Regions from separate parts of the Streptomyces sp. NPDC005931 genome, predicted to be linked through region 2. Evidence: riboswitches for the same ligand, from Rfam matches in the RefSeq annotation. Region 2 holds a riboswitch; each other region holds the start of a gene.

Region 1 (7,443 bases), on a different contig from region 2:
GCGCACGTGCAGCCGCAGCCACTCGGGTAGCTCGCCCAGCCGTAGGTCCGGCAGCCGGGCCGGGTTCGAGGCGAACGTCCAAGCCTGCATCTCGCCGTCGTCATCGAGCTGCGCGGCCACGGCGGCCATGCGCTCGACGACATCGCTCACGACGCCCTTGGAGTAGAGCATCGCCATCGACCCGGAGGCGTCGAGGACGAGCACGACGCGCGCGGTCACCCCGGCCGCCCCGTGCTTGCGCAGGCTGACGGCGACCTGCTCCTTGCGCAGGGACAGCCGCTTGCGCATGTCGACGGGCAGCCGCTCCTCCCCCTTGGTGAGCCGGGGGGCGCCGGGCGGGGGAGCGGCGGGTGGGACGGAGGCGGGTCGCCTGGAGGGGGCGGCGGTGGCTGCGGGCTCCGTCACCGCCGGAGATGCCGGAGATGCCGGGGGTCCGGGAGGAGCGGCAGGGGGAGTGGGCGCGGAAGACGCGGGGGCCGCGGAGGGAGCGTCGTCCACCGTGATGCCGAAGTCGGTGGCCAGTCCGGCGAGTCCGGAGGCGTACCCCTGGCCCACCGCGCGGAACTTCCACCTGCCCTGTCTCCGGTACAACTCCCCGCCGACGAGCGCCGTCTCCGTCCCGGCCTCGATGTCGAACCTCGCGACCTCGCCGCCCGTGCCGGCGTCGAGCAGCCTCAACGACAGCCCCGGCACCTGGCCGAACGTCCCGCCGTCGGCCGAGGCACACAGCACGATGCGCTCGACGACCGGCTCCAGCGAGCGCAGGTCCACCTCCACGGTGTCGGTCGCGGCGGCGCCGGTACTCCGCTTGCCCAGGTGCGTCACGGCCCGGGACGCGTGACGCGGCTGGTTGTAGAAGACGAAGTCCCCGTCGTCCCGCACCCTCCCCGCCGCCGTGAGCAGCAGTGCCGAGGCATCGACGTCGGGCACCCCGGGCCCGCCGGTCCAGGCGATCTCGACGCGCACCACAGGGGCGTCGACGGGAAGGTTGGAGCCCTTGCTCATGGATGTCACGGTCATGCACCCAGTCTGCCGAGTGGACGCCCACGGTGCGGAGAGGTGGGCGGAGCAGCGCATCCGGCGTTGGCATCGGTTCCGGCGTACTCCGAGGAGAACGCCCGCGATGCGGATCACGAAGCGATACGAGAGGTACCCGATCGGTTCAGCGTCGGCGCGTGCGGAGTTGCCCATCGATACACGTCCGGAATCGGGAACCCGAAATCGGGACACCGGAATCTGGCACCCGGACGGCAATACGGTGCGACTCCGCCCGCACACACGGGCGCCATGGATGACGAGGCCGAGGATTCCGGTCCGGCCCGCGCTACAGCGCACCGGACCGGATTCCCCGTGGAGGGACTCAGTCGGCCAGCGGGAGGTACACCCGGTTGCCCGCCGCCGCGAACTCCTTCGACTTCTGGGCCATGCCCTCCTCGATCTCGGTCCGCGTACCGCCGTGTTCGCGGCGGATGTCCTGCGAGATCTTCATCGAGCAGAACTTCGGCCCGCACATCGAGCAGAAGTGGGCCGTCTTGGCGGGCTCCGCCGGCAGCGTCTCGTCGTGGAACTCCCGTGCCGTGTCCGGGTCGAGGGCCAGGTTGAACTGGTCCTCCCACCGGAACTCGAAGCGCGCGTCGGACAGCGCGTCGTCCCACTCCTGCGCGCCCGGGTGCCCCTTGGCCAGGTCCGCCGCGTGGGCGGCGATCTTGTAGGTGATGACGCCGGTCTTGACGTCGTCCCGGTTGGGCAGACCCAGGTGCTCCTTGGGCGTGACGTAGCAGAGCATCGCCGTGCCCCACCAGGCGATCATCGCGGCACCGATGCCCGAGGTGATGTGGTCGTAGGCAGGCGCGACGTCGGTCGTCAGCGGGCCGAGCGTATAGAACGGAGCCTCGTCACAGATCTCCTGCTGAAGGTCGATGTTCTCCTTGATCTTGTGCATCGGGACATGTCCCGGGCCCTCGATCATGGTCTGCACGTTGAAACGCTTCGCGATCCGGTTGAGTTCCCCGAGCGTCCTCAACTCCGCGAACTGAGCCTCGTCGTTGGCATCCGCGATGGACCCCGGCCGCAGGCCGTCGCCGAGGGAGTACGTCACGTCGTACGCGGCGAGGATCTCGCAGAGCTCCTCGAAGTTCTCGTACAGGAAGGACTCCTTGTGGTGTGCCAGACACCACGCGGCCATGATCGAGCCACCGCGCGAGACGATGCCGGTCTTGCGGTTGGCGGTGAGCGGCACGTACGCCAGGCGCACGCCCGCGTGGACCGTCATGTAGTCCACGCCCTGCTCTGCCTGCTCGATGACCGTGTCCTTGTAGATGTCCCAGGTCAGTTCCTCGGCCCTGCCGTCGACCTTCTCCAGCGCCTGGTAGAGCGGCACGGTACCGATGGGCACGGGCGAGTTGCGCAGCACCCACTCGCGGGTGGTGTGGATGTTGCGGCCGGTGGAGAGGTCCATGACGGTGTCGGCGCCCCAGCGGGTCGCCCAGGTCATCTTCTCGACCTCCTCCTCGATGGAGGACGTCACCGCCGAGTTGCCGATGTTGGCGTTGACCTTCACCAGGAACCGCTTGCCGATGATCATCGGCTCGATCTCCGGGTGGTTGACGTTCGCCGGCAGAACCGCCCGGCCCGCCGCGATCTCCTCCCGAACCACCTCGGGAGACACGTTCTCGCGGATCGCCACGTACTCCATCTCCGGCGTGATCTCGCCCCGCCGTGCGTACGCGAGTTGAGTGACGGCCGCACCGTCACGCCCCCGGCGCGGCAGGCGCGGCCGTCCCGGGAAGACCGCATCGAGGTTGCGCAGACCACCGCGCGGTGAGGTGTGCTTGATACCGTCGTCCTCGGGACGGACGGGACGGCCCGCGTACTCCTCGGTGTCGCCGCGGGCGATGATCCAGTTCTCCCGCAGCGGCTGCAGACCCCTGCGGACGTCGGTGTCGACGAGTGGATCGGTGTACGGGCCCGATGTGTCGTACAACGTCATCGACTGCCCGTTCGTGAGATGCACCTGACGGACCGGCACGCGCAGATCGGGGCGGGTGCCCTCGATGTACGCCTTGTGCCAGCCGATGGACTTCCCGGCCTCCCCGCTCACCGACGTCTCCGTCGAGTTCTGCGTGGAGGCAGGCGTGCGCGCGTCCTTGCTGGTCATGAGACCTACTCCCTACGCCGGCATTACCCGGTAACAGGTTCGGCGGTCGACGCAGCGGTATCCGTCTGCCGACGTTCCGTGTGAAACATCACTCTGCTTCGGTGATGTTTCATGTGAAACATCGCAGGGACGGAGGTCAGCGCCCTCTCAGCCCGGTGCTCCGAGCTCCCGCGTGTACAAAAGGTGCCTCCACGCTAGCGTCAGTTCTGGCGCGGTGACCAGAGGGTCCCCTTCGTTCTTGCGATGATCGGTCGGTGACCTCGACGCAACCTCCCCCGTACCCACCGCCCGAACCACCCCGCGGATCCGGCGCCGGAAACGGCGTGGGCCGTGGCGGAGGCGATGCCGGATTCGGCTACGGTCGGGCGCCCGGAACCGGAGCGCCCGACGGGCACGGCACCGGCCGGAACCCGGGTGGTGACGTCTACGGCAGCGGCCCGAACCTGGGCGCCGGCCACGGCGACCAGCCCCAGCGGGGAGGACGAGGCGGCTACGGCGACGGCCCCGGCCATGGTCGTGGCGAACACGGCCACGGCGGAGGTCGGGGTTCCGGTGACCGTGGCAGTGATGGCACGGGCGACGGTTGGGGTGCCGGTGACCCTGGCGGTGCCGGTGGCGACGGCGGGGGCGACGGCGGGCGTGGACGCGGCGGGGATGCCGGGGGCGGTGGCGGGCACGGCCATCCACATGGTCACAGTCACAGCCACGGTCCGGCCGCTCCCGTGTCGCAGCACCTGCGCAAGGTCATCGCGGCGATCCTGATCCCGTTCGCGGCCGCGGTCCTGATCGGCCTCGCCGTGCTGTGGCCGGGCGGTGCTCCGGGGCACGAACGCACCGGTGTCGGTTTCGACCGGCAGACGCAGCAGGCCACCGTGACCGAGGTGGTCGAGGTGAGCTGCGCGTCCGTCAACGCCTCCGGAGGCGTCCCGACCGGCGACACCTCCACCGCCGAGGGCTCCTCCGCCCAGCAGCAGGCGGACGGCACCTGCAAGAAGGCGACCGTCCGCGTCGACACCGGCAAGGACAAGGGCCGTACGTTCACCGAGATCGTGCAGCCGGACCAGTCCCGTCAGCTGAGCGAGGGTCAGGAAGTTGTCGTGGCCTACGAGCCCTCGGCCCCCCAGGACCTCCAGTACTCGGTGACGGACGTGAACCGGCGCCTCCCCCTGGCGCTGCTCGCCGGCATCTTCGCGCTCGCCGTCGTGGCCGTCGGCCGGTTGCGCGGTGTGATGGCGCTCGTTTCGCTGGCGATCAGCTTCCTGGTGCTGAACTTCTTCATCCTGCCCGCCATCCTCCAGGGCTCGAACCCGCTGGTCGTGGCGGTGGTGGGGGCGAGCGCGATCATGCTGATCGCCCTGTACCTCTGTCACGGGCCATCGGCGCGCACATCCGTGGCGGTGCTCGGCACCCTCGTCTCACTGCTGCTGATCGGTGTCCTCGGCTCGGTCTTCATCGGGTGGGCGGCGCTCACCGGCAACACCGACGACAACACCGGCCTGATCCACGGGCTGTATCCCGAGATCGACATGAGCGGTCTGCTGCTGGCCGGCGTCATCATCGGTTCCCTCGGTGTCCTCGACGATGTGACGGTCACGCAGACGTCCGCGGTCTGGGAGCTTCATGAGGCCAACCCGTCGGTGGGCCGGCGCGGGCTGTACCGCGCGGGCATCCGGATCGGCCGCGACCACATCGCCTCCGTGGTCAACACGCTCGTCCTCGCCTACGCGGGCGCCGCACTGCCCCTGTTGCTGCTGTTCTCCATCGCCCAGAGCAGCGTGGGGACGGTCGCCAACAGCGAGCTGGTGGCGGAGGAGATCGTGCGCACACTGATCGGATCTATCGGTCTGGTCGCCTCGGTGCCGGTCACCACGGCCCTGGCCGCCCTGGTGGTCTCGGCCGACCGTCCTCCGGCCAAGGGACAGACGGAGGCTGCCCAGTCGGCTCCGGCGCGCGGCGGCCGGGGCAGGCGGCGCAAGCGCTGACGTCGTCCGCTCCGGGCGGCGGTTCACGCCCCCACCGCCTCGTCAGCTGCCGGTATGGCCTGTTCCGAGCCTGCTCCCGGCCGTCCCCGGCCGCTGGACCGTCCGTCCCGGCCGACGGCTCACCCCCCTCCGTCCGCCGGGCCACGCCGCGTCCGGTGTCAAGGCCGCCGCCCCCTCCGCAGAACCGTTCCTGCCTAGAGGGGCGGCGACCAGGGCAAGCCGACCGACGCCGCCCCGGGTGAAGCATTGCATCACCCTCCCGGGCGAGCGCTTCACCCGGCCCCCTGCTCCGCCAGGATGCGGTCCAGCGCGTCGTCGAGGTGGGCGTCGAAGTCGGCCAGCGCCCCCTCCTGCCCCAGTGGCACCAGCTTGTCCGTGCGGTCGAGGAAGGCGACGAGGGGCGCCGTGGACGACCGGAACAACGCGTGGTCGGTGCCGACCTGAAGCCGGATCAGCACCTCGCCCAATGTGTCGGGTTCCACCGGCCCGACCCGCACATCGCCCTCACCGCAGGGCCGCCCGACGCCGTCGATCAGCAGTTCCCGGCCGAACGCCCACGTCACGGGGGCGTCGCCCGGCAGATGGAAGGTCAGCCGTACGGCGTAGGGATCACAGGTGTCGTAGCGCAGCTCCACCGGGATGCGGAAGGACAGCTCCTCCGACACGAGAAAGCTCATCATGACCTCTGCCTGCACGGACTCGCGCATCGCCTACCCCGTCATTCGCCGTCGACTGGCCGGGAATGGACCCCTGACACTTGGTGAATCTTGCTGAACGTACACACCAGATCACAAGGAGTGATTTTTCAGATACTGATAGAGAGCGCGAACGAACCGATCAGCCGGCCCACCTCCGCCTGGAGCCGCTGTGCCGCGGGCACCAGCCGGTCGGACTGGTGGACGGGCAGGGAGATGGCGATCGTGGCGGCCATGGTGCCGACGGTGATGGGAAGGGCGGCGCAGACCGTACCCAGGGCGTACTCCTGCCGCTCGGTCACCAGATCCATGCGACGGGTGCGCTCCAGCCGCCGCAGCAGACTGTGGTCGTCGCGCACGGTGTACGGGGTCACGGGCTGGGCCGGGTAGCGGTCGAGGTGGTCACGACGGGCGTCCTCGTCGAGCTGGGACAGCAGACACTGACCCACCGCGTGGGCGTGGGCGGTCTCCCGGAAGCCGGCCCACTCCTCGACCGCCGGGTAGGCGGCGCTCTCCGAGACGCACAGGACGTCGACCTCCCCCTCCCGGTACGCCGCGTAGTAGACGGGAGCTCCGACGAGGTCACGCCAGCGGGCGAGCGCGTCGACAACCGTGCTGCGACGTTTCTGCTGTGCTGCGCTGCTGCTCAGCAGCTCGGCCGCCTCACCCAGGAAGAACAGTCCCCGGTCCCGGCGCAGATAGCCCTCGTGGACGAGGGTGCGCAGCAGGTGGTACGTCGTGGGGAGCGCCAGCCCCGTCTCGCGGGCCAGTTGCTTGGCGGGCGCGCCGTACTCGTGTCCCGCGACGGTCTCCAGCAACCGCATGGCGCGCTGCACGGAGCCGATGAGGGTCGCGGTGGGGGCCGCCGCGGGGGGATCCGGTGAGCGGGGCTGCGCGGGGACCGCGGTGAGGTGTGCAGGGGCGGTGTCAGCCGTGGCCAAGGGTCACTCCCGAAGCGCGAGGGGGCAGCCCGTGCGGGTGCACGGGTGGGGGTCTACGCCGCTCGCGGGGATCGTCCCCGCGTCGAGTTCCCGGACTCTAACCGCCTGTCACCGCACGCAGACGGGCCCTTCGGGAAACTTCCCCCGCCCGAGGGAACCGGCGGATTCCGTTACCGCTCCACCGGTCCCCGTGGCACTCACCAGTCGCCGCGCGACGAGGAACTCGTTGTGAACTTCCGTACGACATAGATCAGTCCGCCGACCAGGGCGACGAAGACCAGCAGTTTGAACAGCAGTCCGACGACGAACCCGACCACGCTGGCGATCAGTCCGCCGAACACGACCAGGGCGATGACCGGCACCGCGATCCACTTCACCCACCACGGAAGTCCCGCGAAGATCTCTCGCATCGCCCTCGTCCTTGCCTCTCCGCCCGTCGAGCGCCCGGGTCGCTTCGATGATGTCCTGCACTCGATGCTAGGGCGGCGGGCGGGACGGCGGGGGCCTCGCATCCCTTGTCCTCCCCTGACGCGTCCCCTAGGGAACCCCGAGGACGCGGCTCAGCTCTCCGGGGGAGAGAACACCACCAGGACCCGCAGGTCCTCGCTGATGTGGTGGAACTTGTGGGCGACGCCGGCCGGCACGTAGACGACGCTTCCGCGCGCCAC
Region 2 (7,443 bases):
GATCAACCAGCTGGCCTCGTTCTCCGTGCCCGAGCCGCGCATGGCCGTGGTGACGCCGTTCGACAAGAGCGCGCTGCGCAACATCGAGCAGGCGATCCGCGACTCCGACCTGGGCGTCAACCCCAGCAACGACGGCAACATCATCCGCGTGGTGTTCCCCGAGCTGACCGAGGAGCGCCGCCGCGAGTACATCAAGGTCGCCAAGGGCAAGGGTGAGGACGCCAAGGTCTCCATCCGCTCGGTGCGCCGCAAGGCCAAGGACGCGATCGACAAGCTGATCAAGGACGGCGAGGTCGGCGAGGACGAGGGCCGCCGTGCCGAGAAGGAGCTCGACGACACCACCGCGAAGTACGTCGCGCAGGTGGACGAGCTCCTGAAGCACAAGGAAGCGGAGCTGCTCGAGGTCTGATGAACGACTCTTCCTGGGGGGCGCCGCCGCAGGCCGGGTACTGGGGGCCGTCCGACCAGGGGCCCGTCCAGGGGGCTGCCCCGGCGGGTCCCGCGTACGATGCGCATGACGCGCAGCAGACTCGCCCCATGCCCATCGTGCCCGACGTGCCCGAACACGGCGGAGACCAGGATGGTGACCGGGGGGCCGCTCGGCTGAGCGGCCCCCTGTTCCGAGACGAGACGACGCGGGCACGTCCCCATCCGGGGGAGGTGCCGCAGAATCCGGAGCCCATGCCCGACGCCCCGCAGCCGGCGCGCCAGCCGCAGAGCAAGAGCGCCGGGCGTGATCTGAGCGCCGCGATAGGCGTCGGCGTCGGTCTCGGTGCGGTGATCGTCGCCTCGCTGTTCGTCGTCAAGGCCGTCTTCGTCGGCGTCATCGCCGTCGCCGTCGTGGTCGGCCTGTGGGAGCTGACCAAGCGGCTGGAGGAGCGCAAGGGCATCAAGGCGCCCCTCGTGCCGCTCGCGCTCGGCGGGGCGGCCATGGTCGTCTCCGGCTACGTGCGCGGCGCCGAGGGCGCGTGGGTCGCCATGGCGCTCACCGCGCTGGCGGTGCTGGTCTGGCGGATGACCGCACCGCCCGAGAACTACCTCAAGGACGTCACGGCGGGGCTCTTCGCCGCCTTCTACGTGCCGTTCCTGGCGACCTTCGTCGCGATGATGCTGACGTCGGACGACGGTGCCTGGCGCGTGCTGACCTTCCTTCTGCTGACGGTCGTCAGCGACACCGGCGCGTACGCCGTCGGCTGGCGCTTCGGCAAGCGCAAGCTCGCCCCGCGGATCAGCCCCGGCAAGACCCGCGAGGGCCTGCTCGGCGCGATCGGGTTCGCCATGGTGGCGGGCGCGCTGTGCATGCAGTTCCTGATCGACGGCGGCAGCTGGTGGCAGGGTCTGCTGCTCGGCCTCGCGGTCGCGGCCAGCGCCACGCTCGGCGACCTGGGCGAGTCCATGATCAAGCGGGACCTGGGCATCAAGGACATGGGCACCCTGCTCCCGGGCCACGGCGGCATCATGGACCGACTGGACTCCCTGCTGCCGACGGCGCCGGTGGTGTGGCTGCTTCTGGTGCTGTTCGTCGGGAGCTGACGGACACCACACGCATGCGCGTGCGAGCCCCCGTTCCGTGCAGGGACGGGGGCTCGCACGTGCCCGGACCACGACTCGGGCCGCCCGGCGGAAGAACCGGGCACGCCCGTGGCATCGTGGTGCCATGACCATCGACGTGCGCCCGGCTTCGGTCTTCGAGGACGTCCGCACCCTGCTCGGCCCGAGGAAGCCCGAGTCCACTGTCTGCTGGTGCCTGAGCTACCGGATCCCCTCCGGGCTCAACAATGAGCTGCGAGGATCGGCTCGCGGCGAGTACGTGGCCGGACTGTGCCGCAGCGATCCGCCTCCGGGAGTGCTCGCCTACGACGGCGACGAGCCGGTCGGCTGGGCCGCCGTGGCGCCCCGCGCGGACACCTCCTTTGCCCGTAGCCGCAGGATCCCGCACGTCGACGACCTGCCCGTCTGGTCCCTGTGGTGCGTCCGCGTACGCCCCGGCCACCGCAGGAAGGGCATCTCGCACGCCCTGATCGCCGGCGCGGTGGACTTCGCCCGCTTCCACGGCGCTCCGGCGATCGAGGCATACCCCCTCGACAACGGCGACGCGAAGGTCGACCTCACGATGGCCTATCCCGGCCTCCGCAAGAACTTCGAACGCGCCGGCTTCGTCCATGCGGCCGACACCGCCTCCGTGCTGGCCGGTCACCCCCGCGTCCTGATGCGCCTCGACCTGCGCTGACGTCGCCGGCGCGGTCACCGGACCGCATCCGCGCGCTGACATCGACCATGCGGTGGCAGCACCGAGTCCGCGCCGTGCTCCCTCGTCCTCCGCGCCAGCGGCCGTGCCGGTCGTCCTCCCCGGCCGTTCGGGGGACAGGCGGGCGGCAGCCCGCGAGTTTCCCGCCTCGCGGGGGATCCCTTGAAGGACGAAAGGGAGAGACGATGCCGCTCTATCTGTCGAGGTTCAGCTACACGCCGGAGACCTGGGCGAGACTCATCAAGCACCCCGAGGACCGCGCCAAGGCCGCCCAGTCGTACATCGAGTCCGTCGGAGGCAGGCTCCACGGCTTCTGGTACGCGTTCGGCACCCGCGACGGCTACAACCTGTGGGAGGCCCCCGACAACGTCTCCATGGCCGCAGTCGCTCTGGCCATCAGCGGAGGCGGTGCACTGAGTTCGTTCGAGACGACCGTTCTCCTGACCATCGACGAAACGCTGGAGGCCCTGGGGAAGGCCGGGCAGGTGCAGTACCGGGCTCCCGGCGCCTAGGGCCGTAGGGCGCCGCAGGGCCGCCCCCCGGTGCCACCGTCCGCGAGCCCCGCCGGCCCCGTGGTCCCCGCCTTGTGCGCGCGGGCTCCCTTGTCGGCCCCGCCACCTGGGCCCGCCGTGGGCCGTCCGACAGGAGCCGGGAAGGCACGACGGCCGCCGCCGCAGGCGTCCGGACCGCCGCGGTCACGGGGCCGCCCGGTCCCGGCGGGCGCGAACCCGGTCCCCGGGTTGGATCTGCGACACTGGACGAGCCATGCCTAAGCCCGGAGAACTCACTTTCGTCGCGCCGCGCGGAGCCAAGAAGCCGCCGCGGCACCTTGCCGATCTCACGCCCGCCGAGCGCAAGGAGGCGGTCGTCGCGGTCGGTGAGAAGCCGTTTCGCGCCAAGCAGCTCTCGCAGCACTACTTCGCGCGGTACGCGCACGATCCGGAGCAGTGGACCGACATCCCCGCCGGCTCCCGCGCCAAGCTCGGGGAGGCGCTGCTCCCCGAGCTGATGACCGTCGTGCGGCACCTGTCGACCGACCAGGGCACCACCCGCAAGACGCTGTGGAAGCTCTTCGACGGGACGCTCGTGGAGTCGGTGCTCATGCGCTACCCCGACCGGGTGACCATGTGCATCAGCTCCCAGGCCGGCTGCGGCATGAACTGCCCGTTCTGCGCCACCGGGCAGGCGGGCCTCGACCGCAACCTGTCCGCTGCGGAGATCGTGCACCAGATCGTGGACGGCATGCGGGCGCTCAGGGACGGCGAGGTGCCGGGTGGGCCGGCGCGGCTGTCCAACATCGTGTTCATGGGCATGGGCGAGCCGCTCGCCAACTACAACCGGGTCGTCGGCGCCATCCGCCGCCTCACCGACCCCGAGCCGGACGGGCTCGGGCTGTCGCAGCGCGGGATCACCGTGTCGACCGTCGGCCTGGTGCCGGCCATCCACCGGTTCTCCGACGAGGGCTTCAAGTGCCGCCTTGCCATCTCCCTGCACGCGCCCGACGACGAGCTGCGCGACACCCTCGTCCCCGTGAACACGCGGTGGAAGGTGCGCGAGGTGCTCGACGCCGGGTTCGAGTACGCGGCCAAGTCCGGGCGACGGCTGTCCATCGAGTACGCGCTGATCCGGGACATCAACGACCAGGCGTGGCGCGGTGACCGGCTCGGGCGGCTGCTCAAGGGTCGGCCGGTGCACGTCAACCTCATCCCGCTGAACCCCACGCCCGGCTCGAAGTGGACCGCCTCGCGGCCCGAGGACGAGAAGGCGTTCGTCGAGGCGATCGCCGCGCACGGTGTGCCGGTGACGATCCGGGACACCCGGGGGCAGGAGATCGACGGGGCGTGTGGTCAGCTCGCCGCGAGCGAGAGGTAACCTGACCGGCGTACGACCTGTACAGCAGGAAATCAGCCACACACATCTTCATATTCCGACAGGGGAGCGCCACAGCGCTGAGAGTGCGGCACCGGCCGCAGACCCTCCGAACCTCGCCCAGGTCATTCTGGGTAGGGAGATCGGTCATCACTCGAGCTGTTGCGCCCTGCCCGGGCACCCTGCGAGGGGTCCCGGGCAGGGCCGCGTCTCTTCCTGGTCACTCCAGGAGGAATCCAGTGAGCATCACCAAGAAGGTCACGATCCTGGCCGTCGGGCTGGGCATGGTCTCCGTGTCCGCGTGCGGTTCGTCGGACGGCGGCGACCAGGGCTCCGGCTCCGGGTCCGGTGGGTCGAAGACCGTGACCCTGGTCAGCCACAACTCGTGGGCCGTCTCGAAGGACGTCATCGCCTCCTTCGAGAAGAAGTCCGGCTACCAGGTCAAGGTCCTCGAGGACGGCGACGCCGGGCAGGCCGTGAACAAGGCGATCCTGACCAAGGACAATCCCCAGGGCGACGTCTTCTTCGGCGTCGACAACACCCTGCTGTCCCGAGCCCTCGACAACGGGCTGTTCCAGCCGTACGAGGCGAAGGGATCCGATCTGGTCCTTCCCCAGTACCGGGCCGACGAGGACAAGCACCGGGTGACGCCCGTCGACACCGGTGACATCTGTGTCAACTACGACAAGAAGTACTTCGCCGACCGCAAGCTCGACCCGCCGCGCACGTTCGACGACCTGGTCGAACCCGAGTACAAGAACCTGCTCGTCACCGAGAACGCGTCCACGTCCTCGCCCGGCCTCGGCTTCCTGCTCGGCACCGCCGCCGCGTACGGCGACGACGGCTGGCAGGACTACTGGAAGAAGCTCAAGGCCAACGGCGTGAAGGTGGTCGACGGCTGGGAGCAGGCCTACAACGAGGAGTTCTCCGGCTCGGCCGGCGGCAAGAAGGCCAAGGCGGACCGGCCGCTGGTGGTGTCCTACTCCTCCTCGCCGCCCGCCGAGGTGATCTACGCCGACCCCAGGCCCGACACCGCGCCCACGGGCGTCGCCGAGGGCACCTGCTTCCGCCAGGTCGAGTACGCGGGCCTGCTGAGCAACGCCAGGAACCCCGAGGGCGGCAAGGCGCTGCTCGACTTCCTGCTCACCAAGGAGTTCCAGGACGACATGCCGCTCAACATGTTCGTCTACCCGGTGCGCGAGGCCGCCCAGGTGCCCAAGGAGTTCACCCAGTACGGGCCGGCGGCGAAGGACCCCGAGACGATGGACCCGGCGAAGATCGCCGAACACCGTGACCAGTGGGTCAAGTCGTGGACCTCGCTCGTCCTGAAGTGAGCAAGTCCGCGGCAGCGGCCGAGGCGGCGGAGGACCGTGCCGCCGCCTCGGGCCACGCCGCGGCCAGGTGGCGCGGGGGCGCGGCCCGGCTCGGGCTGATGGCCGTGCCCGTGGCGTTCTTCGCGGTCTTCTTCGCCTACCCGGTGGCCGCGATCGTCGCCCGCGGGCTGAAGTCCGACGGGACCTGGCACCTCGGGCGGATCGGGGACGTCCTGGCGCAGTCCGACGTCCGGCAGGTCCTGTGGTTCACCACCTGGCAGGCCCTCGTCTCCACTGCCCTCACCCTGCTGATCGCCCTGCCCGGCGCGTATGTCCTCGCACGCTTCGCCTTCCCCGGCAAGCAACTGCTGCGGGCCGTGGTCACCGTGCCGTTCGTGCTGCCCACGGTCGTGGTCGGGACGGCGTTCATGGCGCTGGTGGGGCGCGGCGGGCTCCTCGACGAGCTGTGGGGCCTGCGGCTGGACACCACCGTGTGGGCGATCCTGCTCGCGCACGTCTTCTTCAACTACGCCGTCGTCGTCCGGACCGTCGGCGGGCTCTGGGCGCAGCTCGATCCCCGGCAGGAGGAGGCCGCGCGGATGCTCGGTGCCTCCCGGTTCGCGGCCTGGCGGACCGTCACCCTGCCCGCCCTTGCGCCCGCGGTGGCGGCCGCCGCGCTGATGGTCTTCCTGTTCACCTTCACCTCCTTCGGAGTGGTGCAGATCCTCGGCGGACCCACGTTCTCCACCCTCGAGGTGGAGATCTACCGGCAGACCTCCGAGATCTTCGACCTGTCCACCGCCGCCGTCCTGACGATGATCCAGTTCGTCGCCGTGGGCACCATCCTGGCCCTGCACGCGTGGACGGTGCGGCGGCGCGAGACCGCGTTGCGGCTGGTGGACGCCTCGGTGACCGCGCGCCGGCCGCGCGGGTCCGGGCAGTGGGCGCTGCTCGGCGTCGTCGTCGCCACCGTCGCCGTGCTGCTCCTGCTGCCGCTCGCGGTGCTGGTGGAACGGTCCTTCGCCGGCGCCGGCCTCGGCTACTACCGGGCGCTGACCGAGGAGGACGGGGGCGTGTTCCTCGTGCCGCCGATCGAAGCGGTCGGCAACTCGCTGCGCTATGCGGTGGCCGCCACCGCCATGGCGGTGGTGATCGGTGGTCTCGCGTCCGTGGCGCTCACCCGCAGGGACGCGGGGCGGCTGGTGCGCGGCTTCGACGCGCTGCTGATGCTGCCGCTCGGCGTGTCCGCGGTGACCGTCGGCTTCGGGTTCCTGATCGCCCTCGACGAGCCGCCGTTCGACCTGAGGGCCTCGTGGATCCTGGTGCCGCTGGCGCAGGCGCTGGTCGGTGTGCCCTTCGTCGTACGGACCATGCTGCCGGTACTGCGGGCCGTGGACGTGCGGCTGCGGGAGGCGGCGGCGGTGCTCGGGGCGTCGCCGTGGCGGGCGTGGCGGGAGGTGGACCTGCCGATGGCGCGGCGGGCGCTGCTGATCGCCGCGGGGTTCGCCTTCGCGGTGTCGCTGGGCGAGTTCGGGGCGACCGTGTTCATCGCGCGGCCGGACCGTCCGACCCTGCCGGTGGCCGTGGCGCGGCTGCTCGGGCGACCCGGTGACCTCAACTACGGCCAGGCGATGGCCCTGTCGACGATCCTGATGATCGTGTGCGCGGTGGCGCTGCTGGTGCTGGAGCGGCTGCGGACCGACCGAACGGGGGAGTTCTAGATGCTGCCGGGGAGTGCGCGATGCTGCTGAGTCTTGACGGGGCGACCGTCCGTTTCGGCGGGCGGGCGGTGCTGGACGCCGTCGATCTGGACGTGGCCGAGCACGAGATCGTGTGCGTGCTGGGGCCCAGCGGAAGCGGCAAGTCCACGCTGCTGCGCGCGGTGGCGGGGCTGCAGCCCCTCGACGCCGGACGGGTGCTGCTCGACGGCCGGGACCAGGGCGGGGTGCCGGCGCACCGGCGCGGGGTCGGGCTGATGTTCCAGGACCACCAGCTCTTCCCGCAGCGGGACGT
Region 3 (7,443 bases), on a different contig from region 2:
GCGGTACCGGCCGTCGAGCACCTGCCCGACCAGAGGGTCCTGAAGGGTCGTGTCCACGCAGGTGAGTCTACGAGCCGTCACTCAGGCACCCACCCCGTTCTCCCACGATCGCAGCGCGACTGCAGCCGACCTGTGACGCTTCCCACGCAGGCGGCCCGGGTGGGTGAATCCGCGGGCGCCGACGGCGGACGACGCCCGCGGGAGACGTCCGCGGCAGTCCCGTGCGGAAGGCGTCCGCGGAGAGACGTCCGCTGCTCGGCCGGCCGGAACGGATGCCGCGCGGTGGAGGGGCCACCGCGGACACCGCGACGCCGATCAGAACGCGGGCCGCTCCGGATCCAGCACGGCCATGCCCTCCGCGGGAGACGACGCCTGCGCGAAGTACCTCCGCGGAATCCTCCCCGCCAGCCGGGCCGACCTCCCCGCTTCCACCGCGTGCCGCATCGCGTGGGCCATCAGCACCGGGTCCTGAGCCCGCGTCACCGCCGACGCCAGCATCACCCCCGCGCACCCCAGCTCCATCGCCAGCGCCGCGTCCGACGCCGTCCCGGCCCCGGCGTCCAGAATCACCGGCACGGACGCGCGCTCCACGATCAGCTGGAAGTTGTGCGGGTTGCGGATCCCCAGCCCGGACCCGATCGGCGACCCCAGCGGCATGATCGCCGCGCAGCCGACGTCCTCCAGCTTCCGCGCCAGCACCGGGTCGTCGTTGGTGTAGGGCAGCACCGTGAACCCGTCGTCGACCAGCGTCTCCGCAGCGTCCAGCAGTTCCACCGGGTCCGGCAGCAGCGTGCGCTCGTCGGCGATGACCTCCAGCTTGACCACGTCGGTGCCCAGCGCCTCCCGCGCCAGCCGCGCGGTCAGCACCGCCTCGCCGGCGGTGTAACAACCCGCCGTGTTCGGCAGCACCCGGATGCCCAGCCGCTCCAGCACCGACAGCACCGAGCCGTGCACCGACGGGTCCACCCGCCGCATCGCGACGGTCGTCAGCTCCGTACCGGACGCCACCAGCGCCCGCTCCAGCACGTCGAGGCTGGGCGCCCCTCCGGTGCCCATGATCAGGCGGGACGTGTACGTCGTACCACCGAGGACGAACGGATCGTCGGCCATGGTCAGCCTCCTTGGACGGCGGTCAGGACTTCCACCCGGTCCCCGTCCGACAGGGGGGTGGTGGGCCACTGCGCACGCGGCACGACGGTTTCGTTGAGGGCGGCGGCGACCCCCGACGGCGCCCGGGTGAGCGTGCCGACCAGTGCGTCGAGCGCCGTGCCGGCGGCCACCCGGCGCGGCTCCCCGTTGACCGAGACGGTGACCGTGCCGCTCATGCGGGCATCTCGGTGAGGGCCGGAGCGGGCAGCCGCTCCGGTGTGAACGGCCGTGCCACTTCCGGTAGTTCACCTGTCGTGAGGACCTCGGCCAACGCGTCCCCGGTGACCGGTGTGAGCAGTACGCCGTTGCGGAAGTGCCCGGTGGCCAGCAGCAGTCCGTCCAGCGCGCTGCGGCCGAGCAGCGGCGCGTTGTCGGGGGAGCCGGGGCGCAGCCCGGCCTGCGTCCCGACCAGCGGAAGTTCGGTGATCCCGGGCACCAACTCGTGTGCGTCGCGCAGCAGTTCGTACACGCCACCCGCGGTCACCGTGGTGTCCCAGCCCTGTTCCTCGCTGGTCGCCCCGATCACCAGCTCGCCGTTCTCGCGCGGCACCAGGTAGACATGGCTGCCGCGCACGATCGCGCGCACGATGCGGCCGAGGAACGGCGGCCGGTGGTCCGGCATCGTCAGCCGCACCACCTGTCCCTTCACCGGCCGCACGGGCGGCAGCACGCCGTCCGGAACCCCGGCGAGCCGCCCGCTGAGGCTGCCCCCGGCGAGCACCACCTGCCCGGCGTGCAGCGCGGTCCCGTCGGCGGTGACGACGCCCGTCGCCCGGTCGCCCGTGACGGTCAGCCGCTCGGCCCACGCCCGCACGAGGACCACGCCCGCGCGCTCGCAGGCGGTCACGAGCGCGGCCGCCAGCCGGCGCGGGTCGATCTGGTGGTCGCCGTCGACCCGCAGCCCGCCGCGCACGCCCGGTGCGAGCATCGGCTCCAGACGCCGGCACTCGCGCCCCGAGAGCCATTGCGCTTCCAGCCCCGACTGCTGCTGGAACGCGTGGAGTTCACGCAGGTGGGCACGGTCGTCGGCGTCCAGAGCGACGGCGAGTGTGCCGCAGCGGCGGTAGCCGAGGTCCTGGCCCGCGGCCTCGGCGAGTTCGGCCGCGAACTCCGGATAACGCTCGGCCGAGGCCAGGTTGAGGCCGAGCAGGGTCTGCTCGCCGTAGTGCAGTTCCGTCACGGCGGCCAGCATCCCGGCGGCCACCTGGGCGGCGCCGCCGCCCGGCTCGGGGTCCACCACCGTCGTGGCGAGACCGCGCTGCGCGGCCCGCCAGGCCGTGACCAGACCGATGATTCCGCCCCCGACGACGAGGACGTCTGAGGTACCCGTGGGCGACATGGGCGTCCAGCCCCTCCCTTCGCCGGCATGACCCGGATCAGGTTCGTACGGTCGGAGGCCGCCAGCCTCCCTCTCAGCCCGGTGCGTCCGGGCTCCCGCGAGTGCTTTACGGTGGCCACCCTAGCCCTCGGACCGACGCTCCGGTAAGGGAGCCCCGTGCGGCTCGAGCGCTCGACGGACCGCACGGGGGGACTGACGGGGAAATCCCCGGTGTCTATGGTGATCGGGTGAGCGAGCAGACGCAGGACCGGGAACCGCCCGAGCCGCGGCGGGTGATCGTCGCGGGCGCGGGCATGGCCGGCGTCCAGACCGCGGTGGCCCTGCGCGAACAGGGCTTCACCGGCAGCGTGACCCTGATCGGCGCGGAACCCCACCAGCCCTACGACCGGCCCCCGTTGTCCAAGGCGCTGCTGCTCGGCAAGGCGGAGGACTCGGCCTTCGACGTCGACTTCGAGGCGCTCGGCATCGACCTGCGGCTCGGCCGCGAGGTGCTCGGTCTGCGCCCCGCGGACCACGAGCTGGACACGGCCGACGGTCCCGTGCCCTACGACGTGCTGGTCGTCGCGACGGGCGCCGAACCGGTACGGCTGCCTGGCGCGGAGGGGGTCCCCGGGGTGCACCTGCTGCGCACCCTGGACGACGCGGAGCGGCTGCGGCCGGTGCTGGCACGACGGCACGACGTCGTGGTCGTCGGCGCGGGCTGGATCGGCGCGGAGTTCGCCACCGCGGCGCGTGAGGCGGGCTGCGCGGTCACCGTCGTGGAGGCCGCCGCCCGGCCGCTGCCCGAGGCGCTGCCCGCGGAGGTGGCCGCGCCCATGGCCGCCTGGTACGCCGACGCCGGTGTGGACCTGCGCACGCACGCGCGCGTGGAGCGCGTCGAGCCCGGCGCGGTGCTGCTGGAGGACGGTTCACGGCTGCCGGCCGGCGCGGTCGTGGTCGGTATCGGCGCCCGGCCCGCCACGGGCCGGCTGGCCGGCTCCGGGATCGAGCTCGGCGCGCACGGCGAGGTCGTCGCCGACCGCCATCTGAGGGCCTCGGTACCGGACGTGTACGCGGTCGGCGACTGCGCCTCCTTCCCGTCCGGGCGCTACGGCGAGCGCCTGCTGGTCCACCACTGGGACAACGCCCTCCAGGGGCCTCGCACGGTCGCCGCGAACATCTTGGCGGCGGCCACCGGCGAGGCGCCGGCGGTCTACGACCCGGTGCCCTACTTCTGGTCCGAACAGTTCGGGCGCTTCGTCCAGTACGCCGGGCACCACGCGCACGCCGACCGCACCCTGTGGCGCGGGGACCCCTCGGGACCGGCGTGGACGGTCTGCTGGCTCAGGGACGCCCGGCTGGTTGCGCTGCTGGCGGTGGGCCGGCCGCGGGACCTGGCCCAGGGGAGGCGGCTGATCGAGGCGGGCACGGCGATGGACGCGGACCTCCTCACGGACCCGGCGAGGCCATTGAAGAAGGCGACGGCGTGAGCCCGCGGGGCGCGGTGAAGGGTGGTTCCGGGTGACCCGTCCGCCCAGGTGGGCGGGGTCGGCTTCCGGCTGTCGGTGGCAGATGGCAGGCTTGTCCCGTGACCGAGATTGACGCAAGGATCGATGCTCTCGTCCCCGAATGGCTCACCCTCCCCGACATCGCCGAGATGCTCGGCGTCGAGGTGACGCGTGTGCGGCAGCTGGTCAAGGAGGGCCAGCTCATCGCCGTGCGCCGGGGTGAGAACCGCGCACTGCACGTCCCCGCCGCCTTCATCGACGGGGACAAGGTGGTCAAGGGGCTCTCCGGCACCCTGACGCTGCTGCGGGACGACGGCTTCACGGTCGAGGAGATGCTGGAATGGCTCTTCACCCCCGACCCCACCCTGCCGGGCACGCCCGCGCAGGCGCTCAGTGAGAACCGCGGCACGGAGGTGAAACGCCGCGCCCAGGCGCTCGCGGTCTGAGCCGGCAGCGGATCGACCACGGGCACGACAACGGGGTACCGGCGCCGCGTTCCACGGCGCCGGACCCGCCATACCCTTCGCACCCGGGCCGCGAGCACCCAGGGCCACGACCACCCGGGCCGCGGTCCCGGTGCGGTCCGTGCCGGCCCGGCCCCCGTGTGCTCGGGGGCAGGTCCGCCGGGGCGGGTCCCGGGCCGTGAGGGGGTGGGTCGCGGTTCGTGGGGGCGCGGGTCGCGGTCCGTCCGGCGGCGGCATAGGGTCCGAAGCGCCCACGGGGCCCGCACAGCGCTCGAACGACACCGAACCGACACCGACATCGACACCGGGGGACCACTCGCATGTCCGACACCGCAGCCGTCACCGCACGGGCCCGGCTCGCCGACGCCCGGGTCTACCTGTGCACCGACGCCCGCAAGCGGCAGGGCGACCTCGCGGAGTTCCTGGACGCGGTCCTGGCCGGCGGGGTCGACATCGTGCAGTTGCGGGACAAGGGCATGGAGGCCGCCGAGGAGCTGGAGCACCTGGCGGTCCTCGCCGAGGCGTGCGCCCGGCACGGCAAGCTGCTCGCGGTCAACGACCGGGCGGACGTCGCCCACGCCGCCGCCGCCGATGTCCTCCACCTCGGCCAGGGCGACCTCCCGGTCCCCGCCGCCCGCGCCGTCCTCGGCGACGACGTCCTGATCGGCCGGTCCACGCACGCCGTCCAGGAGGCCGAGGCTGCGGCGGTCCAGGAAGGTGTCGACTACTTCTGCACCGGCCCGTGCTGGCCCACCCCCACCAAGCCCGGCCGCCACGCCCCCGGCCTCGACCTGGTCCGTCACACCGCCGCCCTCGGCACCGAGCGGCCCTGGTTCGCCATCGGCGGCATCGACCTGGGCAACCTCGACGAGGTGCTGGAGGCGGGAGCCCGCCGGATCGTCGTCGTACGGGCCATCACCGAGGCGGACGACCCCGGTGCCGCCGCGGCGGAGTTCGCGAAGCGGCTCCGGCAGGCATAGCGGCGCACGCCCCTGCGCCCCCTTCCGTCTCGGGTTTGTCCAAGGGGTGGACAACAAGTCGGCAATTCGGTCAAATCTCCCCCCATTGGTTGGGGGACCGCCGACCCCTGACTAACCTGCCCGTATGGCCCTCGGAACCGCATCCACCAGGACTGATCGCGCCCGCACCGTGCGTGACATCCTCGCCGCCGGCAAGACGACCTACTCCTTCGAGTTCTCGGCGCCGAAGACCCCCAAGGGCGAGCGGAACCTGTGGAGCGCCCTGCGCAGGGTCGAGGCGGTGGCCCCGGACTTCGTGTCCGTGACGTACGGGGCCGGTGGTTCCACCCGCGCGGGCACGGTCAAGGAGACGCAGCAGATCGTCGCCGACACCACCCTCACCCCGGTCGCCCACCTCACCGCGGTCAACCACTCGATCGCCGAACTGCGCAACATCATCGGCCAGTACGCCGACGCCGGGATCCGCAACATGCTCGCCGTGCGCGGCGACCCGCCCGGCGACCCCATGGGCGAGTGGGTCCCGCACCCCCAGGGCCTGACCTACGCCGCGGAACTGGTCCGGCTCATCAAGGAGGCGGGTGACTTCTGCGTGGGCGTCGCCGCCTTCCCGGAGATGCACCCGCGGTCGGACCACTGGGACACCGACGTCGCCCACTTCGTCGACAAGTGCCGGGCGGGCGCGGACTACGCGATCACGCAGATGTTCTTCCAGCCCGAGTCCTATCTGCGCCTGCGTGACCGAGTCGACGCGGCCGGCTGCGCGACCCCCGTCATTCCCGAGGTCATCCCCGTGACCAGCGTGAAGATGCTGGAAAGATTGCCGAAGCTCAGTAACGCCACGTTCCCGGACGCCCTGAAAGAGCGGATCCTCGCAGCGAAGGACGATCCGGCGGCGGTACGCTCCATTGGCATCGACTTCGCCACGGAGTTCTGCGCACGGCTGCTGGCCGAGGGAGTGCCCGGACTGCACTTCATCACGCTCAACAACTCCACGGCGACGCTGGAAATCTACGAGAACCTGGGCCTGCACCACCCGCCGCGGGCCTAGACCGGTCGCACCGACGTACGACACACTGCGTAGCGGCCACTGGGAGAGGGGCGTACATGGGCTGGACGGTCCTCTACATCGCGTTCGGCATCGTCGCGCTGTGGCTGCTGGGTGAGGTGCTGCTGCAGTACAAGGCGCGCCTGCGCTGGCGGCTGCTCGCGTTCGTCGGCTTCCTCGGCGTCGTGGTCGGTGTGCTGATCCCGTCCGTCGTGGTGATCGGACTGGGCGCCGCCGCCTTCGCCGTCGGGCAGACCTACGTCACCCTGTCGTTCCGCCGCGGCTTCGCGGCCGGCTGGGCCGTGAACGCCCCGATGCTGTCCGCCGCCAAGGGCCGCCGCGGTGACCGCGGACGCCAGGAGCCGACCCTGGAGGTCTCCGGCCTCGAGGCGTCCGACGGCGACTACGGCGACTACGGCGACGAAGCCGGCCGGGGCCGTGACCGCGCCGCCTACGCGGCGGACGACGACCACGACCGTGACGACGTGTTCACGCCCGCGCGCTCCGGCCAGCCGACGGCCGCCGAGACCAGCGCCGTCTACGAGCCGCAGCCCGTGCCCGACGACACCGGCACCTACGGCGTCTACGGCGACGGATACGCCGCCCCGGCCCAGGACCAGTACGCGGCCGCCGCCCAGGGCGCCGACCAGGGCTACGCCTACGACTACTCCGGGTACGGACAGCAGCAGGGCTACGACACCACGGGCCAGCAGCAGTACGCCGCCTACTCGGACCCGTACATCGGCACCCAGTCCTACGGCGGCGGCTCCTACGACACCGGCTACGCCGACCCGCAGCAGTACGGCCAGCAGGGCTACGGCCAGGGCCAGTACGGCGGCACCTACGGCGGCGAGATCCCGCCCGGCGGGCTGTGGGTCCCGCAGCAGCGCAGCACCGACGACCCCTACGGCGGCGCGCTGCCCCCGGAGCAGCCCTACCCGTACCAGGGCAACGCCCAGCAGCCCGGCACCGGCTACGA

The links. Region 2 has a riboswitch for thiamine pyrophosphate ahead of ACFYOV_RS29400 (thiamine ABC transporter substrate binding subunit). Riboswitches for the same ligand answer to the same signal wherever they lie in the genome.
Region 1: linked by a shared signal. The riboswitch ahead of thiC (phosphomethylpyrimidine synthase ThiC) and the one ahead of ACFYOV_RS29400 (thiamine ABC transporter substrate binding subunit) in region 2 are both predicted to bind thiamine pyrophosphate.
Region 3: linked by a shared signal. The riboswitch ahead of thiO (glycine oxidase ThiO) and the one ahead of ACFYOV_RS29400 (thiamine ABC transporter substrate binding subunit) in region 2 are both predicted to bind thiamine pyrophosphate.

What each region holds. Positions count from the first base shown of each region.
Region 1 covers NZ_JBIAIG010000002.1:345,456-352,898, forward strand. Annotated here, with positions in the region: gene ACFYOV_RS05525 (VWA domain-containing protein) at 1-1,020, opposite strand, end outside; gene thiC (phosphomethylpyrimidine synthase ThiC) at 1,361-3,157, opposite strand; TPP riboswitch at 3,150-3,339, opposite strand; gene ACFYOV_RS05535 (YibE/F family protein) at 3,412-5,139, shown strand; gene ACFYOV_RS05540 (SsgA family sporulation/cell division regulator) at 5,412-5,846, opposite strand; gene ACFYOV_RS05545 (IclR family transcriptional regulator) at 5,945-6,775, opposite strand; gene ACFYOV_RS05550 (DUF5326 family protein) at 6,973-7,185, opposite strand; gene ACFYOV_RS05555 (cupin domain-containing protein) at 7,336-7,443, opposite strand, start outside.
Region 2 covers NZ_JBIAIG010000017.1:80,581-88,023, forward strand. Annotated here, with positions in the region: gene frr (ribosome recycling factor) at 1-409, shown strand, start outside; gene ACFYOV_RS29380 (phosphatidate cytidylyltransferase) at 409-1,533, shown strand; gene ACFYOV_RS29385 (GNAT family N-acetyltransferase) at 1,658-2,230, shown strand; gene ACFYOV_RS29390 (GYD domain-containing protein) at 2,434-2,760, shown strand; gene rlmN (23S rRNA (adenine(2503)-C(2))-methyltransferase RlmN) at 3,014-4,120, shown strand; TPP riboswitch at 4,171-4,276, shown strand; gene ACFYOV_RS29400 (thiamine ABC transporter substrate binding subunit) at 4,357-5,451, shown strand; gene ACFYOV_RS29405 (ABC transporter permease) at 5,550-7,151, shown strand; gene ACFYOV_RS29410 (ABC transporter ATP-binding protein) at 7,172-7,443, shown strand, end outside.
Region 3 covers NZ_JBIAIG010000001.1:196,303-203,745, reverse strand. Annotated here, with positions in the region: gene pknB (Stk1 family PASTA domain-containing Ser/Thr kinase) at 1-57, opposite strand, end outside; gene ACFYOV_RS00900 (thiazole synthase) at 316-1,110, opposite strand; gene thiS (sulfur carrier protein ThiS) at 1,113-1,325, opposite strand; gene thiO (glycine oxidase ThiO) at 1,322-2,488, opposite strand; TPP riboswitch at 2,486-2,597, opposite strand; gene ACFYOV_RS00885 (NAD(P)/FAD-dependent oxidoreductase) at 2,716-3,957, shown strand; gene ACFYOV_RS00880 (Rv2175c family DNA-binding protein) at 4,056-4,421, shown strand; gene thiE (thiamine phosphate synthase) at 4,760-5,419, shown strand; gene metF (methylenetetrahydrofolate reductase [NAD(P)H]) at 5,544-6,467, shown strand; gene ACFYOV_RS00865 (hypothetical protein) at 6,524-7,443, shown strand, end outside.